One region of the Rhizobium sp. RAF36 genome, then DNA from elsewhere that is predicted to be linked to it. Evidence: riboswitches for the same ligand, from Rfam matches in the RefSeq annotation. Region 1 holds a riboswitch; each other region holds the start of a gene.

Region 1 (9,816 bases):
TCGCCCAATCCCCGCGGCACCCGCGCCAGCGCCACGGTCAGATCCGTCAGCAACCGCCCCGCGGGCGATCTGCCGAACACATGCAGCCCATCGCGGATCTGCATTTCCTTGAGATCGCAGAGATAGGCGTCAAGCTTCCTCAGCGCCTCGTCCTCGGTCTCGCCCTTGGCAATCCCGGCATCGCTGTCGAGGCCGATATCGGCGACGAGATCGAGGATCTGCTTCGACAGCAGCCGGATACGGCGCGGATCGCTGCCGGATGCCTCGTAATATTCGTCGACCAGCGCTTCCAGATCCTTCAGCGGACCATAGCTTTCGGCGCGCGTCAGCGGCGGCGTCAGGTGATCGATGATGACCGCAGCCGTCCGGCGTTTGGCCTGCGTGCCCTCGCCGGGGTCGTTGACGATGAAGGGATAGAGATGCGGCAGCGGCCCGAGGATCGCCTCCGGATAACACTCCTCCGACAGCGCCAGCGCCTTGCCCGGCAGCCATTCGAGATTGCCGTGCTTACCCATGTGAACAACCGCATCGGCGCCGAATTCCTGGCGCAGGAAAGCATAGAAGGCGACATACCCGTGCGGCGGCACGAGATCGGGCGAATGATAGCTTTCCTTCGGATCGATATTGTAGCCGCGGGCTGGCTGGATACCCGCCAGCACATTGCCGAACCGCGTGAACGGCAGAGCGAAGTGACCATCCACAACGTAGGGATCACCCTCCGGCACGCCCCAGCGCGCCGCCATCTCGTCTTGAATCTTTTTCGGAAGAGACGCGAAGAACGCCTTGTATCGCCTCATGGAAAGCGTTTCGCGGATCACCTTTCCGTCACGCCCGGAATTCGTCGGCCCCTCCGAGAGATGGCGGATCAGCGCATCGCCATCATCAGGGAAATCCGTGACACCATAGCCCGCCCCGCGCATCGCCTTCAGCACCTCGACGGTACCCGCAGGCGTATCGAGGCCGACGCCGTTGCCGAGGCGCCCGTCACGGTTCGGATAGTTGGCGAGCACCAGCGCCACGCGCCGCGCCGCAGCCGGCTTGCGCCGCAGCCGCGCCCAGCCAGCGGCGAGCTTGGCCGTGTAGCGCATCCGCCCTTCATCAGGCTGGCTGGTAACGATATTCGCTTCGACAGCCGCGTCATAACGCGCTGCCGACTTGAACGAGACGGCACGCGCCAGAACCCGTCCATCGACTTCGGGCAGCGCCACGTTCATACCAAGATCGCGCGCCGACAGCCCCTGCGATGACCCGGCCCACGCCTCAAGTGATGAAGCCGACAGGATTGCCTGCAGCACGACGGAGCCGCTTTTTTCCAGCACGGTCGGTTCACGCTGAGCACCCGGCGCGGACACAGCAAAGCCCGTCGTGTTGACCACGACATCGGGAGGCGCCTGATCAAAAATGCTGTCGATGATGCCCTTGGAGACCGGGTCTTTCAGGCTGTAGGCAAAGACCGGCAAGGGCCGGAGACCTTCCGCCGCCAGGGCCTCGATCATCGCCTCGACCGGTGCGGTCTCGCCGCTCTGGACCAGGGCTCGGTAGAAGCTGATGGCGGCGATGGGTTCGGACCCCAGCTCCTCCGTCGCAGCAAGTTCGCCCCCCTCTGTCCTGCCGGACATCTCCCCCGCAGGTGGGGAGATTGGCTGGGCGCGCCCGCTCATTCCAGCCTCAATTGCCTGGGGAAACGCCAACCACGAGTCGATCTCCCCCCCTGAGGGGGAGATGTCCGGCAGGACAGAGGGGGGTGCCACGTTCAGCAGCATCGCCGCAGACAACACTCTCCACTCCTCAACCCCAACGACTCCCCGCCCCGGCCACCAGATCCCGGCCTTCATCAGCGGCGCAGCCGCACCGGGCTTCTCACCACCCGACAGCATCGCCGCCGCATAATCCAGCAGCCGCCGCGAATTCTCGTCGCCGCCCTCGATCAGGTAAGCCCACAGCGCATTGAGATCATCGAGCGCCACATTGGAAAACGGCGTCAGCCCCGCATCCGGCTTGGAATCGCCGGGCAGAACGGCAATCCGCGCGCCATGCAGGGCCGCACAGGCATGCAAAGCCTCCAGCGCATAGTGAAAATAACTGGCACCGCCGAGCGCGCGGACAATGATGAGTTTCGCATGCCGCGCGGTGCGCTCGACATAGGCATCGACCGACATCGGATGCTTGAGGCTCATCAGGCTGGCAAGCCGAAGCGTCAACGGCGAGCCGCCGCCCTGTCCGTGGGCGGCGGCGATGGCCGCAAGCTCCGTATCCGCCGCAGACAGGAACAGGATATCGCCCGGCGACTGGCCAAGATCGATGGCCTCGTCACCGTCGCTAATCGTTCCTTTCTGGGCGAGAAGCAGATGCATGGATCAGACGAGCGCCTCGATGGCCTTGCGCACGGCCGCCTCGTCCATGTCATGCAGGCCGATGACGACGAGACGCGTGCCGCGGGTCTCGCCCGACGCCCAGGCGCGGTCGAAATACTGGTCGATACGGCTGCCGACAGCCTGGATCTGCAGGCGCATCGGCTTGCCCTCAACAGCAGCAAAGCCCTTCAGGCGGAGCACGTCATGCTCTGCAATCACGCCCTTCAGCTTCTCGATGAAACCGGCCGGATCGACGATCGCGCCGAGCTCGACGACGAAGCTGTCGAACTCGTCGTGGTCATGCGGCGTGCCGTCCTCATGCTCCAGCTCGTGATGGGACTTGCGATTGACGATATCTTCCTCGGTGCCGACGCCGAGGCCGAGCAAGACGCTGGCCGGAACTTCGCCGTTCTTCGCCTCGATCAGCGCCGGCTTGCGCGAAATGCGCGACGCCACTTCGTCACGGACGCGGATAATGCCTGCGGCATCGAGCAGATCCGTCTTGTTGAGCACGATCAGATCGGCGCACGTCAGCTGATCCTCGAACAGCTCTTCGATCGGGCTCTCATGATCGAGCGACTCGTCTTCGGCGCGGCGCGCATCGACGGCATCGTGGTCGTCGGCGAAACGTCCGGCGGCAACGGCGGCGCTATCGACGACGGTGATCACGCCATCGACGGTGACTTCGCTACGGATATCGGGCCAGTTGAAGGCGGCGACCAGCGGCTGCGGCAGCGCTAGGCCCGAGGTCTCGATGACGATATGATCGGGGCGCTGCTCGCGCTCGAGCAGCTTGGTCATCGTCGGAATGAAATCGTCGGCAACGGTGCAGCAGATGCAGCCATTCGTCAGTTCGATGATGTCGTCCTCGGTGCAGTTCTCGGCGCCGCAGCCCTTCAACACGTCGCCATCGACGCCGAGGTCGCCGAATTCGTTGATGATCAGCGCGATCTTCTTGCCGCCGGTATTGGAAAGCAGGTTGCGGATCATCGTCGTCTTTCCGGCACCGAGAAAGCCGGTGATCACGGTTGCGGGGATCTTCTGGTTCATAAATTTCAACCCTTCATTTTCAGCGGCAGCCCGGCCGCGATAAAATACACGTCCGCGGCGGAGGCCGCGATCATCTGGTGCAGCCGCCCGGCATGATCACGGAAATCCCGCGCCATCCGGTTCTCGGGCACGATCCCGAGGCCGACTTCATTGGAAACAAACACGAGCCGAGCCCTGGCCTTCGGCAGCCAGGCGGCAAGGGCCGCAGATTCCGCCGCCATATCCCGCTCGCCCATCATCAGATTGGTGACCCAGAGCGTCAGGCAATCCACAAGGATCGCCCGCCCTTCGCCGTCGACGGCCGACAGGCATTCGACAAGCTGCAGCGGCTCCTCATGCGTCGTCCAGGATGGCCCGCGATCGTCCCTGTGAGCGGCAATCCGCGCCCGCATCTCGTCATCCCAGGCCCGCCCGGTAGCGACGTAGTGGCGCTCGAGGCCGCTATCGGCGATCAGCTGTTCGGCGAAACGGGACTTGCCGGAACGGGCACCGCCAAGGATGAAGGTGGTGCTGGAAGGAGAGCCGCTCATGCGCAAAGGCCTGCGGCGAAACGTATGCGCTCTCCCCGCACTCCCTCATTCCTGTGCTCGTCACAGGAATCCAGCCACGGCACGTCGGCGCCGTGAATGAAACCTAACAGCAAGGAAATGAGTCTTCTGTGCCCAAGGACTTGGGCACGCTGGATTCCTGTGACAGGCACAGGAATGAGGGAGCGCCTGGGGGCCGCCCGACGTGACGGCATGCAAATTCGCGTTTCAGCCACGACAACCTCCGTGCTGGCAGCGGACAGGATTGCCCTTGGGTGGGCTCTTCGCCCGGCACGGTTGGCAGGTCTCCTGGCTCGCGGTTTGAGGCCCCGACAGGGATGGCGCAAGGCCATCCCTGATCGTGCCAGCGGATCTTCCTCGCCTTCCCGGCTGCATTCTCGTGAAAAGGCGGACGATTCGTAGAAATGGAGGCGTCCAGCCCCTGCTGATCACGATGCATTCCAGTGGCTTTTCCGGTGTCCTTGAGCCACCGCCCTGCCGCGGAATGCGGCGATCAGGCAATGGTGCCGGTGCACCGGATGGAAGACCCTGACCGCTCTACAGTCGCGGGGTCGGCTGTGATGAAGACGCCCGGTTTGGGTCCGCCCCGTCACATTCCCTTTTCATCCAGGGCGGCAATCACCGCTCCGGAACCATCCGTTATTGATTTCATCGTTAGGCGCGCGGCAGTGCGAAGTCAATCGAGCCCGGCGCGATGAAAAATGCCGCACCTTAACACGACTGAGTCTACCAAACAGATAGTCTATTAAATTCATTAACTTAAGACGCGATTTCGCTTGCCGTCGCCTCGCTTTTGCTGCAATTGCTCGCGAAATCATGCGGCGCACAAAGCGCGCTTCCTTGATCCTGCTCCCCGTCGCCTAGTTCTGTCATCATGCTCACGAAAACCGATATCGGCCGCCTGACGCGGCGCCATCTCAAATTCGATTTGGCGCGGCTGCGCGCGCTGGCGCGCCAGAACGAAATGGGCATGGTTTTCGCCGGTGGCGCGGTCGGCGTCATCTCCGGCTGCGCGGTCACCGGCATGAGCCTGATCTCCCGCGAGATGCACAGCCTGATCTTCGGCATCAGCGATGTCGATCGTCTGAGCTCCTCCGATATCAGCAACAAGCTGCTGCTGCTCTTGGCACCGGTCTGCGGCGGCATGCTTCTCGGCCTGCTGCTCTTCATCCTTAGCAGGACGCGCAAGAAGCCGATGGTCGACCCGATCGAGGCCAATGCACTGCATGGCGGCCGCCTGTCGCTGACCGACAGCATCATCGTCGCCATCCAGAACCTGATCTCCAACGGCTTTGGCGCGTCCGTGGGCCTCGAGGCCGGCTATACACAGCTGGCGGCGGGCCTGGCCTCGAAGCTCGGCCTGAAGCTGCAGCTGCGCCGCGCCGATCTGCGCGTCCTCCTCGGCTGCGGTGCGGCAGGCGCTATCGCCGCAGCCTTCAATGCCCCGCTAACCGGCGCCTTCTACGCGTTCGAGCTGATTATCGGCACCTACACCATCGTCTCGCTGACACCCGTTGTCGTCTCCGCCCTGCTCTCGACGCTGGTGGCGCGGCTGCTCGCAGGCAACGATTTCACCATCGACGTAGGCAGATTCGGCACTGTGGTGCCGGCCGATTATGTGCCGGCCATTCTGCTTGGCGCCTGCTGCGCCGGTGCCGGCATCCTGATCATGCAGGGCGTTTCCTTTGTTGAGGAACTGGCCCGCAAGAGTTCCGTGCCGACACCGGTACGCCCGGCGCTCGGCGGCATCGTTGTCGGCCTGCTGGCCACCATCTCTCCACAGGTGTTGTCGGCTGGGCATGGCGCCTTGCATCTCAACCTGGCGCATCAGGTGGCAATCCCGACGCTCGTCGGCATCCTGCTGTTGAAGTCGCTTGCATCTGCAGTGTCGATCGGCTCCGGCTTCAGGGGCGGCCTGTTCTTTGCATCGCTGTTCATGGGCGCGCTTCTCGGCAAGCTCTTTGCCTATTCCGCGCCGTTCTTTGCGCATGCCTCGCTGACACCCGAGGTCTACGCCGTCGTCGGCATGAGTTCACTCGCCGTCGCCATCATCGGCGGACCGCTGACGATGACCTTTCTGGCGCTCGAAATCACCGGCGACTTCCCGATCACCGTATTGGTGCTCGCCGCGGTCATCACGTCGTCGCTGGTCGTGCGCACCACCTTCGGCTACTCCTTCGCCACCTGGCGTTTTCACCTGCGCGGTGAAAGCATCCGTAGCGCCCACGATGTCGGCTGGATCCGCAATCTGACGGTCGATAAGCTGATGCGCGCCGACGTCAAGACCGCCAATGCCGCAACCACTGTCGAAGAGTTCAAGAAGGCCTTTCCGGCCGGCGCCACGCAACGCGTCATCCTTGTCGATGACACAGGCAAATATGCCGGTCTGGTGCTGGTGCCGGAAATCCACGCCAACCCGATCGCCACCGACGACGAGGGCAAGGGGCTGGAGAGCTTCGTGCGCTACAAGAACGATTTCCTGCAGCCGCAGATGAATGCCAAGCAGGCAGCGGCCATCTTCGACAAGAGCGAAAGCGAAGCGCTCGCCGTGCTCAACAATCTGATCGAGCGCAAGGTCGTCGGCCAGCTCAGCGAAAGCCACACGCTGCGCCGCTACAGCGAAGAGCTCGACCGGCGGCGCCGCGAAATCTCCGGCGAAATCTAGCCAAGCAGCCGGTTCAGCCAGTCGCCGTCGAGATGCGCCTCCAGTTCGTCCGCAACGGCATCCAGCGCCCGGTCGACGCTCTCCGCGTAATTGCGCCTTTCGCCCTGAAGGCCGAAACTCTGCAGCAACCGGCTGCGATAGGGATCGCTGGAAAACAGGCCGTGCAGATAGGTGCCGACGATACGTCCATCCGCAGATACGGCACCATCCGCGGCACCGTCCACCACGGCCGACGGCCGGCTGCAATCCGGCCCCTCGGTCACGCCGAGATGGATCTGATAGCCTGACAGCGGCGTACCATATTCGGCAGAAACAGCATGGCTGTTGCGAACGGTCTTCTCCGGCGCCATGACGGTTTCGACGTCGAGCAGCCCGAGCCCGTCAACCTCCGCCGTTCCGCCCTCGATGCCGAGCGGATCGTGCACCTTGCGGCCGAGCATCTGATAACCGCCGCAAATGCCGATCACCCGGCCGCCGCGCCGGACATGGGCGGCCAGATCACGATCCCATCCCTCGGCGCGAAAATCGGCAAGGTCGCTGATCGTCGATTTGGAGCCCGGCAGCACGACGAGCGCGGCGTCTTCGGGAAGACGCTCCCCGGCACGCACGAACACCAGCTCGACGTCGTCTTCGGGTCTCAGCGGGTCGAGATCGTCGAAATTGGCAATCCGCGGCAGAACGGGGACGGCGATCTTCAATGCGGCCCCGCTTCCCCGCGCCAGCTTTTCAAGAACGACTGAATCCTCCGCAGGCAGCCCGCCTGCCGCCTTCAGCCACGGCACGACGCCGAAGCACGGCCAGCCGGTATAACGGCCGATCGCGGCAATCCCCTCGTCGAAAAGCGAGACGTCGCCGCGGAACTTGTTGATGATATAGCCGGAGATCATCGCCCGATCGGTGTCGTCGAGGATCGCATGTGTCCCGACAAGCGAGGCGATGACGCCGCCGCGATCGATATCGCCGACCAGTACGACCGGCACGCCGGCCCTTGTCGCAAAGCCCATATTGGCGATATCGCCCGGGCGCAGGTTGATCTCCGCCGGCGATCCCGCGCCTTCGACGATCACCAGATCGGCGCCCTCGGAAACCGTGGCGAAGCTCGACAGCACGAATTCCAGTAGTTGCGGCTTCAGACGCTGATAGTCACGCCCCTTCGCCTGCCCCCAGACCTTGCCCTGGACGATGATCTGGCTGCCGTTCTCCGATTGCGGCTTCAAAAGCACCGGGTTCATATGAACAGATGACGGCGTGCGCGCAGCCAGCGACTGCAGCCACTGCGCCCGGCCGATCTCGCCGCCATCGTCGGCAACGGCTGCGTTGTTGGACATGTTCTGCGGCTTGAAGGGCCGCACCGTCAGTCCGCGATTGGCCGCCAGCCGGCAGAGCCCGGCGACGAGCACCGTCTTGCCGACATCCGATCCTGTTCCCTGCAGCATGATGGCTCTGGTCATGTGACGAGGCCTACAACGCGTTGCCTCGCGCGGTCAACGGCAGGGCCAAAAACACGAAAACCGCGCAGGCAGTAAGCCGCGCGGTTTGCCGTAAACTCTGGCGTATTCGCCCATACACGGCGAAACTCGTCTTCTCCGGGACGCAAAACCTGATCCGGAGAACCGGCGGTTTGTCCCCCGCCGTGGCTACACTGATAACGCGACATCCTTACCGGAGAGTTATTGAGGCCTTAAGCAAACATGAATTTTGACCTTTTTTTGAACTTTTGTTGGCAGCGGCGTGTGCGCCGCATCATTGAAGCGCCCAATCACAGGCGGCAGCAGTCGCTAATATTAGCTGTTGTAAATCAATGTTTTAGGCCAAAAAAGTTCAACTGCGGAAAGTTGACCGCAACCTTTTCTGCGCTAGCATCTGTAAATTTAAAAATCCTGAGTGGAAATAAGGATGTGCAGATGAAGACCGCAGGAAAAATGCTGTTATTCGCCGCCCTTGTCTGCGCGTTTGCGACCTCGGCCGCGGCATCCGGCTGCGGAAACGTCTCGATTGCCGAGATGAAGTGGGGCTCGGCCGCCATCGCAGCGAATTTTGACAGGATCATTCTCGAAGCCGGCTATGGCTGTGACGTCAAGATCGTCCCCGGCGACACCATGCCGACCTTCGCCTCGATGAACGGAAAATCGACGCCGGACGTCGCGCCGGAACTCTGGGTCAAGGGTGTTCAGACCGAACTGGACGATGCCATCACCGCCGGCCGCCTTGTCGAAGGCGCGGAGATCCTTTCTGAGGGTGCAGTCGAAGGTCTTTGGATCCCCAAATTCGTCGCCGACGCCAACCCATCCATCAAGACGCTGGAAGACGCCCTCGCCCGCCCGGATCTCTTTCCGGGCGACGGATCGACGGACAAGGCTGCGATATTCAATTGTCCAACCGGCTGGGCCTGCAAGATCTCGACGCAGAACATCTACAATGCCTTCCATGCAGAAGAGAAAGGCTTTGACCTCATAGGAGCTGAAACGCCGCGGGCGCTCGATGCATCGATTGCCGATGCCTTTGCCGACAAACGCGGCTGGCTCGGTTATTACTGGGCGCCGACTGCGGTCGCCGGAAAATACGAGATGGTGCGGCTGGCGATGGGTGTCCCCTTCGACCAGGCAGAGTGGGACAACTGCACCTCCGTCCCCGGATGCGCCAAGCCCGAGCGCAACGCTTATCCGACATCCCAGGCGTTCACCGTCACCACAAGGTTATTCGCAGACCGCGCCGGTCCGGCGATGGATTATCTTCGCAAGCGCAGATGGGACAACGGCACGATCAACGACGTGCTGGCATGGCAGGATGAAAACGGTGAAAGCAGCCGCAACGCCGCCATCTATTTTCTGCAGAATTACCCGGAGCTCTGGACCCTCTGGGTGCCCGAAGAAGTGGCGGCCCGGGTGAAGCGAGCGCTTTAGCAAGCTTCGCGAAGGCCAGCGCCGTCATGATATGCCTTCGACAACGAAAACGCAGCCAGGCTGCGCCCATTGATATTGCAGGTGCTTGAAATGACCCCCGCCGCTTCTTTTCCCGATCGCGACACCGTTGCCAAGAAATTTGCCGGAAGCAGCGATGCCGACAAGTCCTATCTCCAGCTCCTGATGGAGAATGCGGCGCAGGACGACAATCTGGTCGACGGCCTGCACCGCTATCTCGATCAATCGGCCGAGAGCCGGTTTCTCAATTCGCTGAAGCTTGAGACGACGGGGAAATG
Region 2 (9,816 bases), 130 kb from region 1:
GACATCCTGCTTGACGCCCTTCTTGTTCGACCAGATCACCAGCGGCGTCTCGTGCTGCTGCTTCATGACATCGAGCGGCGCCTTGCGGGTGGCGACCTGGTCCGGCATGTAACCGGCGCTCATATAGACATTACCGAGCGGAGGCAGGTGGTCGCCCCAGAGCACGATGATCGTCTCGCGGTCGCGGTGCGAGGCCCAGTCCATCAGCATCTTCAGGCTGTCGTCGGCTTCCTTGACGCCCTGCGTATAGGTTGCGAGCGTTGCGCGGTCGGCTTCCGGAATGTCGCCCTGGATATCGATCGAGTTATGGGCGTAGCGGTTGGCCTCGTACGGGCCATGTCCCTGCAGCGTGACAGCGAAGAAAAAGAACGGCTTATCCAGTCCGTCGCCCTCGCGCATGATTTCCTTCATCAGCGAGTCGTCGGAGGCAAAGATGCCGCGCTTTTCCATCGGCGGCAGGGTTTCCTCGGTGCGGAACTCCTCGAAGCCGAAATCCTTGTAGACCTCGTTGCGGTTCCAGAACCAGCCGCTGAAGGGATGGAGCGCGCGCGCCGTGTAGCCTTCGCCGCGGAAGAAGGTCGCGAGCGAGGGGACGTCGCGGCGGATATATTGCTGATAGGGAATGCTGCCATAGGGCAGGAAGGCATTGGAGAACCCCGTCAGCGCCTCGAACTCGACATTGGCGGTCATGCCGCCGAATTCGGGCGAGAAGACATAGCCGGACTGGGAGGCGCGGATCGTCGGCATCGGGTCGGCGCTGAAATTCAGCTTCTTCAGCCGCGTCGGATCCCAGAAGGATTCGCTCATCAGCATGATGACATCGGGTTTTTCACGCGGACCGGCGAGATAGCCGTAATTGCGGGCCGGGATCGCGTCGAGCGCCTCGGCGTTGAGGCCGGCAGGGGCGGCGACATCGGCCATCGGCACATTGAAGATGAAGGCGAGGATGAAGCCGTTGCTGCGATAATTTTCCTTCTGGTCCCACATCATCGGCACGACCTGCAGGCGGTCGCGGATGTAGGAATATTGCGAATAATCCATCAGCGAACCGAAGGCGGCGATCACCGGCAGGCCGAGGCAGAGGCGGCGAAGACGCGCCTGGTTCGACAGCTTCGGAAAGGTGCGCCAGGCATAACGCCAGCCGAACACCATGCCGGCGGCGAGCAGCACTAGGCCGACAACGATGGCGATTGCCGTGAACGGCCGGTCGCGCACCATCACCGGCAGCAACTCCATGATCTGCCGGCCGAAGAGGATATCCGAGGGATAGAAGGGATCGGACAGGTAATGCTGCTTCTGATTGGAGACGAACGCGGGGATCAAGACAAGCGGAACGAGGATCAGCGCCGAGAGATAGCGGCGGCCGAAGGCGGCATCGAGCGTCAGCATCAGGATGGTCAGCATGACGACGGTGGTCATACCGGGGCGGGCCGTCGAGGTCAGGAAATCGCCGACATCGGCAAGCGTGCTGCGGGCGATCCATTCGACGGCGATGACGCTGAGCAGTGCCATCGAAAAGGTGAATGCGATGCTGAGGGCGGCTCGGGCGGCGGGAGAGCGGACATTCGCGCCGAGACCAGCAGAAAGCAGCGCCATTCTTCTGGCCTGCGCGGACTTCATGACCAACGCGATCAAGGGCGGACTCCAATGTCATTCCCGCCGTCATCCCGGCGTCATAAAACCTTCACCGAACTGTCACATGCCCGCCATGAACGCTAGATGAACCGTTAATGTTTCCTTGCTTTTCCCGAAGATTTGAATTTTCGTCTGAGCAGACCCGGCGGCTTTTCATGGCAGGACACGTTGCGGGGCGAACGCGCGCGCGCTAAATAGATGACATGACACAGGAAAACGCTCCCTTGAACACGCTCCGGATTGCCGTCGGCCAGCTCAACCCAACGGTTGGCGATGTTGCTGGAAATCTTGCCAAAGCCCGCGAGGCACGCGCCGATGCGGCCCGTCAGGGCGCGGATCTGCTGCTTTTGACCGAGCTGTTCATTTCCGGCTATCCGCCCGAGGATCTGGTGCTGAAACCGGCATTCCTGAAGGCCTGCCTCAAGGCCATCGAGGACCTCGCAGCCGATACCGCGGATGGCGGACCGGGTCTGATTGTCGGCTTCCCGCGGCAGGGCGAGACCGGGCGGCACAATTCCGTCGCGGTGCTCGATGGCGGCAAGATCCTGGTGTTCCGGGACAAGATCGATCTGCCGAATTACGGCGAATTCGACGAGAAGCGTGTGTTCAGCGAAGGCTCGATGCCGGGACCGGTGAATTTCCGTGGTGTCAGGATCGGCGTGCCGATCTGCGAGGAGATCTGGAACGATCTCGGCGTCTGCGAGACGCTGGCCGAAAGCGGCGCCGAAATCCTGCTGGTGCCGAACGGCTCGCCCTATTATCGCGGCAAGGTGGATGTGCGCCATCAGGTGGCGCTGCGTCAGGTGATCGAAACGGGCCTGCCGCTGATCTTCGCCAACCAGCTCGGCGGCCAGGACGAACTGGTCTTCGACGGCGCGAGCTTTGCCTTCAACGGCGACAAGTCGCTGGCCTTCCAGATGAGCCAGTTCGAGCCGGCGCTTGCCGTGACCACTTGGAAGCGCGGCGACAACGGCTGGCGTTGCAGCGAAGGACCGATGTCGCATATTCCGGAGAAAGAGGAGGCCGATTACCGGGCCTGCCTGCTCGGCTTCCGCGACTACGTCAACAAGAACGGCTTCAAGAATGTCGTGCTTGGGCTCTCCGGCGGCATCGACTCGGCGATCTGCGCGGCAATTGCCGTCGATGCGCTGGGCGAGGAGCGGGTCCGCACCGTCATGCTGCCCTACCGCTACACGTCCGAGGATTCGCTGAACGATGCCGCCGAATGCGCCAAGGCGCTCGGCTGCCGCTACGACATCGTGCCGATCGAGGCGCCGGTGACCGGCTTTACCTCGGCGCTCTCCGATCTCTTCGAAGGCACCGATAGCGGCATCACCGAAGAAAACCTGCAGAGCCGCGCCCGCGGCACGATCCTGATGGCGATCTCCAACAAGTTCGGCTCGATGGTCGTCACCACCGGCAACAAGTCGGAAATGTCGGTCGGCTATGCGACGCTCTACGGTGATATGAACGGCGGCTTCAATCCGATCAAGGACCTCTACAAGATGCAGGTCTATGCGATCTCGCGCTGGCGCAATGCGCATGTGCCGCCGGATGCGCTTGGCCCATCAGGCGTGGTGATCCCACAAAACATCATCGACAAGGCGCCCTCTGCCGAACTGCGGCCTGATCAGACCGACCAGGATTCGCTGCCGCCTTATCCGGTTCTCGACGACATTCTCGAATGCCTCGTCGAGAAGGAAATGGGCGTCGATGAGATCGTCGCGCGCGGCCACGATGTCGCGACGGTGCACCGGATCGAGCATCTGCTCTATCTCGCCGAATACAAGCGCCGCCAGTCGGCGCCAGGCGTGAAGATCACCAAGAAGAATTTCGGCCGCGACCGCCGCTATCCGATCACCAACCGTTTTAGGGATCGGTAGGGGTATTATCATTTGCAGTTTGTCTAGATTGAGAGGGGACGAGCATGGCATTGCGCACAATTGCCTTGGATGAGCTCGATGGTTTTCAATTGGACGAAGCAAACCGGCTTTATTGGCGGGGCGAGACGGTCGTTCTTGAGCGCCGGTTGAAGCTCGAAACATATCAGATTGTTCTCGCTACATTGGCTACGGTCGGCGCTGTCGCATCTGGAATTCATCCTTTCCTAGTGAGTTGGCATCTTCTGAACTGAGGATTTCGTGTCCTTGAACCTCAGCTCGCTTTTGAAGCGATGCGCCTTTATCGAAACGCAGATGCATGGCACAAACCGCATGCAAATCAGAATGAAGCGGAACGGCTAAGCGCCGGGCCGCAGCAAATGCGGGAGGCATGCATGCGCAGTTCGGTCGAGATCTACAATATCCGCACCGGTCGGAGCCGGGTCGTGTTCCAGACGGAGCAGCTGATCGAGGCGCCGAATTTTTCGCCCGATGGCCGCTACCTACTGCTGAACGGTGATGGCCTTCTCTATCGCTTGTCACCGGACGGTGAGGGCGGTCTGCAGCAGGTCGATACCGGCTTTGCCACGGCCTGCAACAACGATCACGGCATTTCGCCCGACGGAAGGCAGTATGTGATCTCCGACAAGACCGAGCATGGCAAATCCTGCATCTATACCCTGCCGTCGGAAGGCGGCGCGCCGAAACAGATCACCGAAAACCTGCCGTCCTACTGGCATGGCTGGTCGCCTGACGGAAAGGAACTCGCCTATTGCGGCATTCGCGGCGATCTCTTCGATATCTACACGATTTCCGTCGATGGCGGCGCCGAGCGGCGGCTGACGCATGGCGAGGGGCGCAATGACGGGCCTGACTATTCCTTCGACGGGCAGTGGATCTATTTCAATTCCAGCCGCACCGGGCTGATGCAGATCTGGCGCATTCATCCCGATGGGACCGGTTTGGAGCAGGTCACGCACGACAATTACGGCAACTGGTTTGCCCATCCGGCGCCTACCAACGACAAGGTGCTGCTGCTTTCCTACGATCCTGACGTCTTCGATCATCCGCGCGACCTGCATGTGCGCCTGCGATTGATGGATATGGACGGCGGCAATCTGACGACGCTCTTCGAGCTGTTCGGCGGGCAGGGCACGATCAATGTTCCCTGCTGGTCACCTGATGGTGACGAGTTTGCCTATGTCCGGTATTTCCCGGCTACTTGAAGCTTCTCGTAAAAGCGGGCAAGAGGCATGGGTCAGGTGCCCGCTTGCCGCGGGAGAATCGGGAATCCGGTGCAAGCCCGGAACGTGCCCAACGCTGTAAGGCCGACGCCTGCCGCATCATGCCACTGGTTGACACCGGGAAGGCTGCGGTGGGCGGATGACGCCAAGTCAGAAGACCGGCCTGGCATCATAGACTGATCCCGCGCGGACGGCGGGGCGGTTGCGTTGTTGGGGATTTGACGATGCGGCCCATGAACAAGGATGCGCTTGAAGGCGCGTCCGCCTTTTCCGCTGACGAGCGCGACGCCGTCTACCGGGCGATCATGACCAGGCGCGATGTGCGCGACCAGTTTCTGCCTGATCCTGTACCATCCGACGTGCTGATGCGGCTACTCGGAGCCGCGCACCACGCGCCCTCGGTTGGCTTCATGCAGCCCTGGAATTTTATCGTTGTCGAAGATGCAGGTGTGCGTCAGCGCGTGTGGAACGCCTTCGACAGGGCGAACCGCGAGGCGGCCGGGATGTTCGATGGTGAGCGGCAGGCGACATACCGGTCGCTGAAGCTCGAGGGTATCCTCAAGGCGCCGCTCGGCATCTGCATCACCTGCGATCCGTCACGCAGCGGTGACGTCGTGCTGGGGCGCACGCATAATCCGCGGATGGATAGCTATTCAACCGTCTGTGCGGTGCAGAACCTCTGGCTCGCGGCACGGGCCGAAGGCATTGGCGTCGGCTGGGTCAGCATTTTCCATGAGAGCGAGCTCAAGGACATTCTCGGCGTGCCCGCGCATATCGAGATCGTCGCCTGGCTATGCGTCGGCTATGTCGATACGCTCTATAGCGAGCCCGAGCTGGCCGTTAAAGGCTGGCGGCAGCGGCTTTCGCTCGACGATTTGATCTTCCGCGATGGCTGGGGCCGCCGCTAATTCTGTTGTTGCTGCTGCGGCTGCGGCCCAGATGTCGCCGGGTTCTTCAGGTCGATACTGCCCTGGTCGCCCGCGAGAAATTGCGGGCCGATCTGGCGTACCTTGCTGTTGCCGGGGTCGTAGGGGCGGTCCGGTACCTGTGCCTGCGGCGCAGCCGGTGTGGGGGCTGCAGTTGCCGGCGGCTTGGTCGTGATCGTCGTGATCGAGCCCTTTGGCGGCGGCGCGCTGACCGTCTGGTTCTTGCGCATCTGCTCGTAATAGGCGGTCAGATTGCAGCTGCAGGAGGATTTCTCACCGGGCGCCCGGTTCTTGTAGGCGAAGGCGTTCGGCATGGCGCTGTAGCGCGCGCCGGTCGCGGCCGAGATCATGTTGGCCGCGTCGGTGTTGGAGACGTCCTGATAGAACAGCTCCGTCTCGATGCCGGGGCACATTTTCGAGCAAGTGGAGGCGTCGCGGCTGAAATCGATCGAGGTCGCATTGGTGCTGATCGGGAAGAAGCCGCCGTCGCAGCTTCGCACGCACATGGTGCTGACATGCGACATCATCTCGCCGCGGGGCACGCCATATTGGGTGTTGCCTTCCTCGCCGTTGCCGAGCGGAATGAAGGTATCGCCGCGCATCGCCTGTTCTTCGGTACTTGGCGCCGGGACATAGGCGCGCTCGTCCGGCTGATAGCCCGGATCGTCGTTGCAGCCGTTATCGTCGAGGGCCGCCATCAGTTCGCGGCGTTCGTTGACGTCGCTGCCGCCGGCCTCCCGCAGTTGGTTGCGGCGCTCCTGGAGGTAGTGGATGTTGTCGATCATCCGCGATTCCGATTCCTGCAGATCGCCGCAGTAGCGGTCGTTCTCGCCGCCGATGACGACCATGCTGTCGACGCTGCAGCCGTTGCTGCGCAGGTCGTTGCGCAGCTTGCGGAGCTCGAGGTTCTGTTCGGCTATGGCGCTTGCATATTGGCGGATCTCCGGGCCGTTGCCGATCACCTGCGGCAGGTCGGCAAGGCGTCCGCGCAGATCTTCGCAGATCGCGCTGGTCTGCGCCGCCGCGGGCGCGGCAGCAGCGAGAAAGAGAGCAAGGGTCAGGCTTCGGCGTTTCACGGTATCATCCCGCAGCATAATAAACCGGAAGCGGCAGAGCATTTGCCGCATCCGTTCTGTCTAGCTGCCTTCCGTTAACAAGCTAACGAAGGAATTCTAACGCATTTTTCCGATCGACGGCAAATCACGCCGGCTGCTGGGCCTCGACGACGGCAAGCGCCGCCATATTGACCACACCGCGCGACGTCACCGACGGCGCCAGAATATGGGCCGGGAGCGCGGTGCCGAGCAGGATGGGGCCGACATGCAGGCCGTCGGTCATCGACTTGACGACGCCGAGCGTGATGTTGGCCGCATCGAGGTTCGGGAAGACCAGCAGGTTGGCTTCACCGTGCAGCGTGGTGGACGGCATGACGCGCTTGCGGATTTCGTCGGCGATTGCGCTCTCACCATGCATTTCGCCATCGACTTCGAGATCAGGGGCGGCATCACGGATCAGCTGCAGGGCACCGCGCATCTTCGTGGCGCTTTCGCTTTCGCGCGAGCCGAAGTTGGAATGCGAGACGAGGGCGGCGCGCGGCGTGATGCCGAAGCGCTTGATTTCCTCGGCAGCCAGAACGGCTGATTCAGCCACTTCCTCGGCGCTCGGATTGAACGTCACGTAGGTGTCGGTGAAGAAGGTGGCGCCACGCTGCGAGATCAGCAGGCTGAGCGCTGAAAAATCGCGGACATCCTTGCGCTTGCCGATGATCTGGCGAACGTCGCGCAGGTGCTTCTCGTAACGGCCTTCGAGGCCGCAGATCAGCGCGTCTGCTTCGCCGCGGCGCAGCGCCAGCGCCCCGATGACGGTGGTGTTGGTACGCACGATCGTGCGGGCCGCTTCCGGGATAACGCCCCGGCGGCCGACGAGCGACAGATAGAGATCGACATATTCGCGGAAGCGCGGATCGTCTTCCGGGTTGATGACGGCGAAGTCGGAAAGCGGGCGGATGCGCAGGCCATAGCGCTGCAGGCGGGTTTCGATGACCTGCGGACGGCCGATCAGGATCGGTTCGGCAATGCCTTCTTCGATGAGAACCTGAGCGGCGCGGAGCACGCGTTCGTCTTCACCTTCGGAGAAGATCACCCGCTTCTTTTCGGCAGCCTTGGCGGCCGTGAAGATCGGCTTCATGATGAAGCCGGAGCGGAAGACGAAGCGGTTCAGCTGGTCGAGATAGGCGTCGAAATCGGTGATCGGACGGCGTGCGACGCCGCTCTCGGCCGCTGCCTTGGCGACGGCAGGCGCGATGCGCAGGATCAGGCGCGGATCGAACGGCGAGGGGATCAGATAGTTCGGTCCGAAGATCGGCGTTTCACCGGAATAGGCGCGGGCGGCGACATCGGACGGCTCTTCGCGGGCGAGGCCGGCGATGGCGCGGACGGCTGCCATTTTCATCGCTTCGTTGATCTCCTCGGCGCCGCAATCCAGCGCGCCGCGGAAGATGAAGGGGAAGCAGAGAACGTTGTTGACCTGGTTCGGGAAGTCCGAGCGTCCGGTGCAGATCATCGCGTCCGGCCGGGCGGCACGGGCGAGTTCCGGCATGATCTCCGGCGTCGGGTTGGCGAGCGCCATGATCAGCGGCTTTTCGGCCATCTGCTCGAGCAGTTCCGGCTTCAGCACGCCGGCAGCAGAGAGGCCGAGGAACACATCGGCGCCGCCGATGTTTTCGGCGAGCGTGCGGGTATCGCTCTTCTGCGCGTAGACGGCTTTCCATTGGTCCATCAGCACGTTGCGGTCCTCGTAGACGAGGCCTTCGATGTCGTGGACCCAGATGTTCTCGCGCTTGGCGCCGAGTTCGACGAGCAGATTGAGACAGGCGAGCGCCGCAGCGCCGGCGCCAGACGTGACGATCTTGACGTTGCTGATCGACTTGCCGGCCAGTTCCAGGCCGTTGAGGATGGCGGCGGCGACGATGATCGCGGTGCCGTGCTGGTCATCATGGAAGACGGGAATGCGCATCTTTGCGCGCAGCTGCTGTTCGATCTCGAAGCATTCCGGCGCCTTGATGTCTTCGAGGTTGATGCCGCCGAAGGTTGGCTCAAGCGAGGCGACTGTCGAGACCATTTGCTCGACGGTCGAGGCATCGACCTCGATATCGAAGACGTCGATATTGGCGAATTTCTTGAAGAGAACGGCCTTGCCTTCCATCACCGGCTTGGAGGCGAGAGGGCCGATATTGCCGAGGCCGAGAACGGCGGTTCCGTTGGAGATGACGGCGACCAGATTGGCGCGCGAGGTGTAGTCGGCGGCCGTCTCCGGATCGTCGCGGATCGCGAGACACGGCGCGGCGACGCCAGGCGAATAGGCGAGCGCCAGATCGCGCTGGTTGCCGAGCGGCTTGGTCGCCTGAATTTCGAGTTTGCCGGGGCGGGGATAGCGGTGGAAGAACAGCGCCTGTTCGTCAAGAGTTCCACCTGTCAGGTTCTTCTCCGTCTTGGATTTGTCCTGATTATCCATTGCCTTCTCCAATACCGCAGTCATGTCGTTTGAAGCCTTCTCCATACAACAATCGGTGCGGCGGGACAGCGGGAATTTGAGGTTGAAAGCGGAAAACTCTTATGCCCGGAGGATGCGTCAAACAACCGCGCTGTCATCTTCCTGAAACACGAGTCTGATTTTGGAAGGCCAGATGAACGATGGGGCACGGGCAGGATGCCTGTGATGGATTACATGGATACGCGACACTTCCGTACGCTCTTCATTTCCGATGTGCATCTCGGTTCCAAGGCTGCCAAGGCCGACTTCCTGATCGACTTTCTGCGCCACCACGAGGCAGACACGATCGTCCTCGTGGGCGATATCGTCGATGGCTGGCGCTTGAAGCGCAGCTGGTACTGGCCGCAGGTCTGCAACGACGTCATCCAGAAACTGCTGCGCCAGGCGCGCAAGGGTACGCGCGTTGTCTACATTCCCGGCAATCACGACGAATTCCTCCGCGACTTCCCGGGCATGCATTTCGGCGGCATCGAAGTGGCCGAGCGGATGATGCACGAGGGCGCCGACGGGAAGAAGTATCTGGTGCTGCATGGCGACGAATTCGACGTCGTCGTCCGCAATGCCCGCCTGCTCGCCTAT
Region 3 (9,816 bases), on a different contig from region 1:
CGAAGAAGCCCTGACGAAATTTGCCGGGCAGACGGTCAAGACCAACTATCATCCCTCCGGTAGCCTGCGCATGGGGCCGGACAGCGACCCCATGGCGGTCGTCGGCAGCGATCTTCGTGTGCGGGGCATCGCCGGCCTTCGGGTCATCGATTGCTCGATCATTCCCTTCATTCTTTCGGGCAACACCAACGCTCCGGCGATGGCGATCGGCTCGAAGGCTGCCGAGATGATCGCCGCCAGCCACGCCTGAGCTAAAGGCCGACCAGCATAGCCAGATTGCCGCAGCCAATAAAATAGATAGCGAATAATTTGAATCCTATCGAATTCGGTGCTATATCCAACGCATGGATACCTACAACAGCCTTCAGCGCGTCTTCACCGCAAACCTGCTTTCGACCGGCCGCCAGTGGCGCCGCGCCGTCGACCTCGCACTCAGCAGCCACGGAATCTCCGAGGCCTGCGCCGCCCCGCTTCTCTGGATCGGCCGCCTCGGCGGCGGTGTCCGCCAAGTGGTGCTGGCCGGCCATGTCGGCATCGAAGGGCCATCGCTGGTTCGTCTTCTCGATCAGCTCGAAACGCTTGGCCTTGTCGTCCGCAAGGACGATCCTGCCGATCGCCGCGCCAAGGGTCTTTATCTGACCGATGAGGGCAGTGCCCTTGCGGCACGCATGGAAGCCGTGCTCGACGAGCTTCGCGAGCGCATTCTCCAGGATGTCAGCAAGGCAGACCTTGAAGCTGCCGTGCGCGTGCTGCAGGCCTTCGACAATATAGACGTGACGCAGACAGGCGCCCTCGAAAAGGAAATCGAGGCAGCGTCGTGATACCCGTATGGCGTGACTGGTTATTCTCGGGCAAGGCGTTTCTTGCCTCGATGCTGGCGCTTTTCGTGGCGCTGTCGCTCGATCTGCCGCGCCCCTACTGGGCGATGGCGGCCGTCTACGTTGTCGCCAATCCGCTGGCGGGCGCCACAAGCTCCAAGGGCCTCTATCGCGCGCTCGGCACGCTGCTCGGCGCTTCTGCCGCGGTGTTCTTCGTTCCGCTCTTCGTCAACGCGCCCGAACTGCTGTCGCTGGTCGTGGCGCTCTGGACCGGCACGCTGCTGTTCATCTCGATGCTCGACCGCAGCGCCCGAAGCTATGTCTTCATGCTTGCCGGCTATTCGCTGCCGATGATCGCCCTGCCCTCTGTCGGCTCGCCCGAGACGGTCTTCGACACGGCGCTTGCCCGCTCGGAAGAGATCATCATCGGCATCGTCTGCGCCAGCATCGTCAGCGCCGTCATCTTTCCGGCCAGCGTCAGCTCGCTGCTCGGCCAGCGCATCACCACCTGGCTCGATGATGCCGGAAGCTGGGCCGACGAGATCCTGCGCGGCGAAGGCGCCTCGCCGGCAACGCCGCTGAAACGCCAGAAGCTCGCCTCCGATGTGACTGGTCTTGATCTCGTCATCAGCCAGCTCGGCCATGACGCGAATGGCCGCGATATCGTCCGTCATTCGCGCGAATTGCGTGGCCGCCTGCTGATGCTGCTGCCGCTGTTTTCATCGCTTGCCGACCGTCTTCACGCGCTGAAAGCCTCCGGACAGGAGCTGCCGCCGGCGCTTTCCGCGCTGCTCAACGATGCCGCCGCCTGGTTACAGCAGGGCGGCAAAGGCAAGCCGGATGGTACAGGCGCGAACTTGCGCCGCCGCATCGATGACGTCCAGACCTCGGAAAGCCACGAAACCGGCTGGAACGCCCTGCTTTATCGCAGCGCGCTTGCCCGCCTCGGCGAGATCGTCGATCTCTGGCACGATTGCCTGACGCTGCGCGACGAGATCGCCAGCGGCCGCCATGCCGGTCCGTGGCATCCGGTTTTCCGCCACCGCCAGGTGGTCGGCCGCGTCAGGCATTATGACTATGCGCTGATTGCCTTCGCTGCCGGTTCCGTCGTTGCCGGGATCGCTGTCGCCTGCTTCTTCTGGATCTTCACCGGCTGGCAGAATGGTGCGGGCTTCGTCACCATGGCCGCCGTCGCCTGCTCGTTCTTCGCCGCGATGGACCGGCCCGCGCCCTTCATCCGGTCGATGTTCATCTGGTCGGCTCTGAGCCTTGTGATCTCCTTCGTCTACATTTTCGCCATCCTGCCGGCGGTCAACTCCTATGAGCTGCTGGCCGTGGTTTTCGCCCCGCCCTTCCTGTTGCTAGGCCTGCTGATCACCCGGCCGCAGTTCAACATGCTGGCGATGCTGCTTTCGGTGAACAGCGCGAGCTTCATCGCTCTCCAGGATCGCTACACATCCGACTTCACCACCTTCACCAATGAGGCGGTCGCGGCCCTTGCCGGAATCGGCTTTGCCCTCGTGTGGACGCTGATCGCCCGTCCTTTCGGCGCCGAACTCGCCGCCGGGCGGCTGGTGCGTGCCGGATGGAAGGATCTGGCCGAAACGGCAGCCGGCGAACGGCGCACCGACCATGAGCGGCTCTCCGGCCGCATCCTCGATCGCCTCGGCCAGCTGGTGCCGCGCCTCGCCGCCGTCGAGGATCGCGAACTAAAAAAGGTCGATGGCTTCGCCGATGTGCGCCTCGGCTTTAACGTTCTGATGCTGCAGACCCGGCGCAAGGAACTGACCGGCGCAAGCGCACTGTCTGTCGGCCGGGTGCTCTCAGGCGTGTCCGATTTCTACCGGGCGCGGCTTGATGCCGGCCAGGCAATCGACCCGCCCGACGAGTTGCGTGCCGCTATCGACGACAGCCTCGGAACCATTACCCATGAACGGACGGAAACCCGGGACAATATCGATGCCCTGGTCGGTCTGCGCCGGGCGCTCTTCCCTGAGGCGGCGCCGCCAGATTGGCCCACGCCCGAAACCATCTCAACCCCGCTTCAGATTGCAGCCGAGTAAACCGTCATGCCTGCCGAATTCGATCTCTATGGCGTCTATGTGCCGCGCCTTCTCGTTCTCATGGTGCTTTCCCTTCTTCTCGTGATGATCGTCCGTCGCGGACTGAGCTGGGTGGGCGCCTATTCGCTCGTCTGGCACCGCGGCCTCTTCGATCTCTCCCTCTATGTGCTGCTTCTCGGAGCAGTCTCCTCCCTGACACGCTGGTACTTCGCATGAACACGCTGAAATCAATCTCCCGCCTGATCGTCACCCTCGCCTTCGTTGCCGCCGCCGCCTATGCCGGCCACGGCCTTTGGGTGCATTACATGGATGAACCCTGGACGCGCGACGCGCGTCTGCGCGCCGACGTCGTCGGCATCGCACCGGACGTTTCCGGCCTCGTCAGCGACGTCGCGGTCAAGGACAACCAATCGGTCAAGAAGGGTGATGTGCTGTTCCGCGTCGATGGCGAGCGCTTCAAGATTGCTCTCGCGCAGACCGAAGCGGCGCTCGAAGGCGCCAAGGCCATGCTGGAACAGGCCCGCCGCGAAACCGACCGCCAGCAGCGCCTCGGCGATGCCGCCTCCGTGCAGCAGAAGGAACAGGCGCGCACAGCCGCCGACCAGGCCGAAGCCACCTATCTGCAGGCCGTCGCCAACCGCGATCTGGCGCAGCTCAATCTCGACCGCTCCGCCGTCAGAGCAACGGTCAACGGCACGGTTTCGAACCTCAGCCTGCGCCCAGGCGACTATGTCACCGCCGGCACCGCCAAGGTCGCGCTCGTCGATACCGACTCCCTGCGAGTCGAAGGCTATTTCGAGGAAACCAAGCTGCCGCGCATCCATGTCGGTGACAGCGTCACGATCCACCTGATGGGCCATCGCCAGACGCTGGAAGGCCATGTCGACAGTATCGCGACCGGCATCGAGGACCGCGAGCGCACGTCGGGAACCGGGCTGCTGGCCAATATCAACCCGACCTTCAGCTGGGTGCGGCTGGCGCAGCGCGTTCCGGTTCGTATCAATCTCGACAAGGTGCCTGACGGTGTGCAGCTGATCGCAGGATTGACGGCGACGGTCGAAGTCGGAAGCCAAAGGTCCGACCTCGCCTCGCTCGACTGACCTTGCCTAGAAGTTCCAGTCCTCGTCCTCAGTCGCCACCGCCTTACCGATGACGTAAGACGAGCCGGAGCCCGAGAAGAAGTCGTGGTTCTCGTCGGCATTCGGCGAGAGGGCCGAAAGGATCGCCGGATTGACCTTGCAGGCCTCCGGCGGGAACAGCGCCTCGTAGCCGAGGTTCATCAGCGCCTTGTTGGCGTTATAGTGCAGGAACTTCTTGACGTCTTCGGTGAGCCCGACGCCGTCATAAAGCGCCTCGGTATATTTGGCCTCGTTGTCGTAGAGCTCCAGCAGCAGATCGAAGGCGAAATCCTTGATCTCCTGGCGGCGGGTTTCCGGCAGACGCTCGACGGCGCGCTGGAACTTGTAGCCGATGTAATAGCCATGCACCGCCTCGTCGCGGATGATCAGGCGGATCATATCGGCGGTGTTGGTGAGCTTGGCGCGGCTCGACCAGTACATCGGCAGATAGAAGCCGGAATAGAACAGGAAGCTTTCGAGGAAGACGCTGGCAACCTTCTTCTTCAGCGGATCGCCCGAAGCATATTGCTCCATGATCAGCGCCGACTTCTTCTGCAGAAACTCATTCTCGTCGGACCAGCGATAGGCGTCGTCGACGTCAGGCGTCGAGCACAGCGTCGAGAAGATCGAAGAATAGGAGCGCGCGTGCACAGCTTCCATGAAGGAGATGTTGGAAAGCACCGCCTCTTCATGCTGGGTCGAGGCATCGGCCATGAGCGTCACCGAGCCGACGCCGTTCTGGATAGTGTCGAGCAGCGTCAGCCCGGTAAAGACCCGGATCGTCAACTGCTGCTCTTCCGGCTTCAGCGTCGCCCAGGAGGGAATGTCGTTCGACAACGGTACCTTTTCCGGCAGCCAGAAATTGCCGGTCAGGCGGTTCCAGACTTCGAGGTCCTTGTCGTCCTCGATGCGGTTCCAGTTGATGGCGCGGACGCGGGATACGGGCTTGGCGTGCATGTTCATGGGAAATCTTTCCTCAATCAGTTCTGTTGGAGGACGCGGCCCCCTCACCCTAACCCTCTCCCCGCTGGGGAGAGGGGACGTGCCCGCCTACACGCCTCAATCAAGGGGCTGACGGGCGCTGCGGTTCCCTTCTCCCCAGCGGGGAGAAGGTGCCGGCAGGTCAGGCGCAGCGTGCTGCGCCGGGGATGAGGGGGGCTACTCGCTCTAAGGCCAGCGGCCGGAAATCAGATCACAACGTACACGACACACATCCCTCCACCTGCGTCCCCTCCAGCGCCATCTGGCGCAGGCGGATGTAGTAGATGGTCTTGATGCCCTTCTTCCAGGCGTAGATCTGAGCCTTGTTGATATCGCGCGTCGTCGCCGTATCGCGGAAGAACAGCGTCAGCGACAGGCCCTGGTCGACATGCTGGGTGGCAGCCGCATAGGTGTCGATGATCTTCTCCGGTCCGATCTCGTAGGCGTCCTGGTAATAGTCGAGATTGTCGTTGGTCATGAAGGCCGCCGGATAATAGACGCGGCCGATCTTGCCTTCCTTGCGGATCTCGATCTTGGAGACGATCGGGTGGATCGATGACGTCGAGTGGTTGATGTAGGAGATCGACCCCGTCGGCGGCACCGCCTGCAGGTTCTGGTTATAAAGCCCGCCCTCCATGACGGCCTTCTTCAGTGCCAGCCAGTCTTCCTGGGTGGGAATTTCGATACCGGCATTGCTGAACAGGTCAGAAACCGTCTGCGTAGCCGGTTTCCATTCCATTTCGGTATACTTGTCGAAATATTCGCCCGACGCGTATTTGGAATTCTCGAAACCCTTGAAGCTCTGGCCCCGCTCGATCGCGAGACGGTTCGAGGCGCGGATGGCGTGATAGGTCACCGTGTAGAAATACATATTGGTGAAATCGACGCCCTCTTCGGAGCCGTACTGGATTCGCTCGCGGGCCAGATAGCCGTGCAGGTTCATCTGACCCAGGCCGATCGCGTGGCTCTCGTCATTGCCCTTCTCGATCGACGGGACCGAGGAGATGTGGCTCATGTCGGAAACTGCCGTCAGCGCCCGGATCGAGGTCTCGATCGTCTTGCCGAAATCGGATGAGTCCATGGCGGCGGCGATATTCAGCGAGCCGAGATTGCAGGAAATGTCCTTGCCCATCACCTTGTAGGACAGATCGTCATTGTACTCGCTGGCTTCGCTGACCTGCAGGATCTCGGAGCACAGATTGCTCATGGTGATGCGTCCGGCGATCGGGTTCGCCTTGTTCACCGTGTCTTCGAACATGATGTAGGGATAGCCGCTCTCGAACTGGATCTCGGCGACGATCTGGAAGAAGTCGCGGGCCTTGATCTTCTTCTTCTTGATGCGGCTGTCGGCCACCATCTCGCGGTATTTTTCGGTCACCGAGATTTCGGTGAACGGCACGCCGTAGACGCGTTCCACGTCATAGGGCGAGAACAGGTACATGTCCTCGTTGTTCTTGGCGAGCTCGAAGGTGATGTCTGGAATGACGACGCCGAGCGACAGCGTCTTGATGCGGATCTTCTCGTCGGCATTCTCGCGCTTGGTATCAAGGAAGCGCATGATGTCGGGGTGGTGGGCGTTGAGATAGACGGCCCCTGCCCCCTGGCGCGCGCCGAGCTGGTTGGCATAGGAGAAGGCGTCCTCGAGCAGCTTCATCACCGGGATGATGCCCGACGACTGGTTCTCGATATGCTTGATCGGCGCGCCCATTTCGCGAATGTTGGTCAGCGACAGCGCCACGCCACCACCGCGCTTCGACAACTGCAGCGCAGAATTGATCGAGCGGCCGATCGATTCCATATTGTCTTCGACGCGCATCAGGAAGCAGGAGACCAGCTCGCCGCGCTGCTTCTTTCCGGCATTGAGGAAGGTCGGCGTTGCCGGCTGGAAGCGGCCGGAAATGATCTCATCGACCATGTCGCGGGCCAATGCCTCGTTGCCCTGCGCCAAGGCGAGTGCCACCATGCAGATGCGGTCTTCATAGCGCTCCAGATAGCGCTTTCCGTCAAAGGTCTTCAGCGTGTAGCTGGTGTAATATTTGAAGGCGCCGAGGAAGGTCGGGAAGCGGAACTTCTTGTCATAGGCGTGATCGAAGAGATCGCGCACGAAGTTGAACGAATACTGATCCAGCACCTCCTGCTCGTAATAGCCCTCGGTGACGAGGTAATCGAGCTTCTCCCGGAGATTATGGAAGAACACGGTGTTCTGGTTGACGTGCTGCAGGAAATACTGCTTCGCCGCCTGCCGGTCCTTGTCCAGCTGGATCTTGCCGTCCTCGTCATAGAGGTTCAGCATCGCGTTCAGCGCGTGGTAATCCAGCCCGGTTTCCGCGGCTTGCGCCTTTACGGGGCGCTCGAGAACTGCCGTGTCCAAAATCGTTCCAATCCGTGTTTGACGTTGGCAACATCATCAGCGGTGCCGAGCAACTCGAACCTGTAGAGGTAAGGTACCTGGCATTTCTTCGCGATGATGTCGCCGGCGAGCCCATAGGTCTCGCCGAAGTTGCTGTTGCCCGCGGCAATCACGCCGCGGAGGTTCGAACGGTTTGCCGCATCGTTCAGGAAACGGATCACCTGCTTGGGCACAGCTCCCTTGCCGCCCTCGCCGCTATAGGTCGGGACCACAAGAACATAGGGAGAGACGGCTTGAAGCGTCTCGCCTGATATCGGGATGCGCCGGGCGGGAAGGCCAAGCTTTTCGACGAAGCGATGGGTGTTTTCCGACCGGCTGGAAAAATAGACGATCTCGCCCATCGCAGCCGCCGCTCAGGCGAGCGCGCTGATCATGTCGGGGCGGAAGCCCGCCCAATGCTGCTCGCCGGCGATGACAACAGGGACCTGACGGTAGCCGAGACCCTGCACCAGATCATAGGCGGCGCTATCGGTGGAAACATCGATGATGGTGTAGTCGATGCCCTGGCGATCGAGCGCGCGGGTGGTTGCGGTGCACTGAACGCAGGCGGGCTTGCTGTAGACGGTGATGCTCATGGGAAAACCTCGTGACTGGAAGGCATGGGATATCGTTCGGACATCCGCCGATGTCCGCGCTTGGGAAGATCGAAAAGGAAGACAGCCGTTGCCGGTTGCCGGGCGTCAGCAGCCCGTCATTCGCGCCGGTATGATCTGAAACTCAAAGACATAAGACTTCACCCCGAAGTGGCTCATGCGGGACACACCGGAGGAAGCGAAGAGCGGCATCATGCCCACATCTCATCGCTCGCCAGCCGGACACCCCGCCCGTGGACGTTTTCGCTCAAGGCAGGTCTCCTGGCTTGCGGATCATCACATTCATCCCGGTCTTCCCAGGTCTTCATGACCCAGTGACCCGAAATGGGACATATGCTCGCCGCTCACAGTTGCGGGGGCAGCTCCGGCATTGCTCCGCCTTGCGGCAGATCTCACCGAATTCCCGTCTTAGCCCGCGATCCTTGCGAATCGAGGGAACCTCGAACACTAGATATAGTACGCGAGTCTATTTTTACGTCAATGGATGGTTCAGGTTTCGGGTGCCGCAAGCCGAAAAAATGAATGTGATGTGGATAACGGAAGATTAATGCGGATTGGCTGTGGAAAAGAGAAGCCGGCAAAAGCCGGCTCCTCGAATGCGATGACGATCAGGCCGTTGCCGTGGCAACGCGTTCGCGCAAAGACCGCGCCGCCGCCACCATATTGACGAGCGCCGGCTTCACTTCCTCCCATTTGCGGGTCTTCAAGCCGCAATCCGGATTGATCCAGAGCTGCGAATCGCCAAGCCGCTCGCGCGCCAGAAGAAGCAGACCGGTCATATCGGCAATATCGGGAACGCGTGGCGAGTGGATGTCGTAGACACCCGGGCCGATTTCGTTCGGATAGTCGAAACCGCGGAATGCCTCCAGCAGCTCCATCTTCGAGCGCGACGTCTCGATCGAGATCACATCCGCATCCATCGCGGCGATCGCATCGATGATGTCGTTGAACTCCGAGTAGCACATATGCGTGTGGATCTGCGTCGCGTTGCTGACACCGGTCGAGCACAGGCGGAAGCTTTCGACGGCCCAGTCGAGATAGGTCTTCCATTGCGAGCGCCGCAGCGGCAGGCCTTCCCGGAGTGCTGCCTCGTCGATCTGGATCATTCTGGCGCCGGCCTTTTCGAGATCACCGACCTCGTCGCGAATCGCCAGCGCGATCTGCCGGCATGCTTCGCTTCGGGCGATATCATCACGCACGAAGGACCAGTTGAGGATCGTCACCGGTCCAGTCAGCATGCCCTTCACCGGCCGGTCTGTCAGAGACTGGGCATATTGCCACCAGCTTGTCGTCATCGGCTTCGGCCGCGCGATATCGCCGAAGATAATAGGCGGGCGGACATAGCGCGACCCATAGCTCTGTACCCAGGCATGCTGCGTGAAGGCAAAGCCTGACAGCTGCTCGCCAAAATACTGCACCATGTCATTGCGCTCGAACTCGCCATGAACGAGCACATCGAGGCCGATTTCCTCCTGCCAGCGGATGGCTGCTTCGGTTTCCTTGCGCAGGAAAGCCTCATAGTCCGCATTGCTGAGCGTCCCCTTCGTGTGTGCCGAACGGGCCTTGCGGACTTCAGGCGTCTGCGGAAAGGACCCGATCGTCGTCGTCGGGAACAGCGGCAAGCGCATATCCGTCTGCTGGATCGCCTTGCGCTCGGCGAAACCGGCCTTGCGGCGCTTCATGGTCTCGTCGATCGCTGCAATCCGCTGCCTGACCGCGGGATCATTGACCTTCGGCGATGCCGCGCGGGCGGCCGCGGCCCTCGAAGAGCTGCCGATGGCATCCGTCACGCAATCGCGCCCCTGCGAAAGTGCCTGGCCGAGGACCGCCAGC

What was found. Region 1 has a riboswitch for cobalamin ahead of cobU (bifunctional adenosylcobinamide kinase/adenosylcobinamide-phosphate guanylyltransferase). Riboswitches for the same ligand answer to the same signal wherever they lie in the genome.
Region 2: another riboswitch for cobalamin. It lies ahead of bluB (5,6-dimethylbenzimidazole synthase); the one in region 1 lies ahead of cobU (bifunctional adenosylcobinamide kinase/adenosylcobinamide-phosphate guanylyltransferase).
Region 3: another riboswitch for cobalamin. It lies ahead of nrdH (glutaredoxin-like protein NrdH); the one in region 1 lies ahead of cobU (bifunctional adenosylcobinamide kinase/adenosylcobinamide-phosphate guanylyltransferase).

What each region holds. Positions count from the first base shown of each region.
Region 1 covers NZ_JBFREC010000001.1:528,686-538,501, reverse strand. Annotated here, with positions in the region: gene cobN (cobaltochelatase subunit CobN) at 1-2,354, opposite strand, end outside; gene cobW (cobalamin biosynthesis protein CobW) at 2,358-3,404, opposite strand; gene cobU (bifunctional adenosylcobinamide kinase/adenosylcobinamide-phosphate guanylyltransferase) at 3,410-3,934, opposite strand; cobalamin riboswitch at 4,214-4,604, opposite strand; gene AB4Z25_RS02690 (chloride channel protein) at 4,827-6,617, shown strand; gene AB4Z25_RS02685 (cobyric acid synthase) at 6,614-8,068, opposite strand; gene AB4Z25_RS02680 (glycine betaine ABC transporter substrate-binding protein) at 8,522-9,520, shown strand; gene AB4Z25_RS02675 (hypothetical protein) at 9,611-9,816, shown strand, end outside.
Region 2 covers NZ_JBFREC010000001.1:662,887-672,702, forward strand. Annotated here, with positions in the region: gene AB4Z25_RS03310 (LTA synthase family protein) at 1-1,596, opposite strand, end outside; gene AB4Z25_RS03315 (NAD+ synthase) at 1,839-3,518, shown strand; gene AB4Z25_RS03320 (hypothetical protein) at 3,563-3,769, shown strand; gene AB4Z25_RS03325 (TolB family protein) at 3,911-4,741, shown strand; cobalamin riboswitch at 4,760-4,940, shown strand; gene bluB (5,6-dimethylbenzimidazole synthase) at 4,984-5,667, shown strand; gene AB4Z25_RS03335 (DUF2865 domain-containing protein) at 5,664-6,761, opposite strand; gene AB4Z25_RS03340 (NADP-dependent malic enzyme) at 6,886-9,198, opposite strand; gene AB4Z25_RS03345 (UDP-2,3-diacylglucosamine diphosphatase) at 9,412-9,816, shown strand, end outside.
Region 3 covers NZ_JBFREC010000004.1:271,984-281,799, reverse strand. Annotated here, with positions in the region: gene AB4Z25_RS16590 (GMC family oxidoreductase) at 1-250, shown strand, start outside; gene AB4Z25_RS16585 (MarR family winged helix-turn-helix transcriptional regulator) at 345-821, shown strand; gene AB4Z25_RS16580 (FUSC family protein) at 872-2,881, shown strand; gene AB4Z25_RS16575 (DUF1656 domain-containing protein) at 2,888-3,097, shown strand; gene AB4Z25_RS16570 (efflux RND transporter periplasmic adaptor subunit) at 3,094-3,981, shown strand; gene nrdF (class 1b ribonucleoside-diphosphate reductase subunit beta) at 3,988-4,962, opposite strand; gene nrdE (class 1b ribonucleoside-diphosphate reductase subunit alpha) at 5,192-7,351, opposite strand; gene nrdI (class Ib ribonucleoside-diphosphate reductase assembly flavoprotein NrdI) at 7,321-7,731, opposite strand; gene nrdH (glutaredoxin-like protein NrdH) at 7,744-7,965, opposite strand; cobalamin riboswitch at 8,218-8,441, opposite strand; gene metE (5-methyltetrahydropteroyltriglutamate--homocysteine S-methyltransferase) at 8,592-9,816, opposite strand, start outside.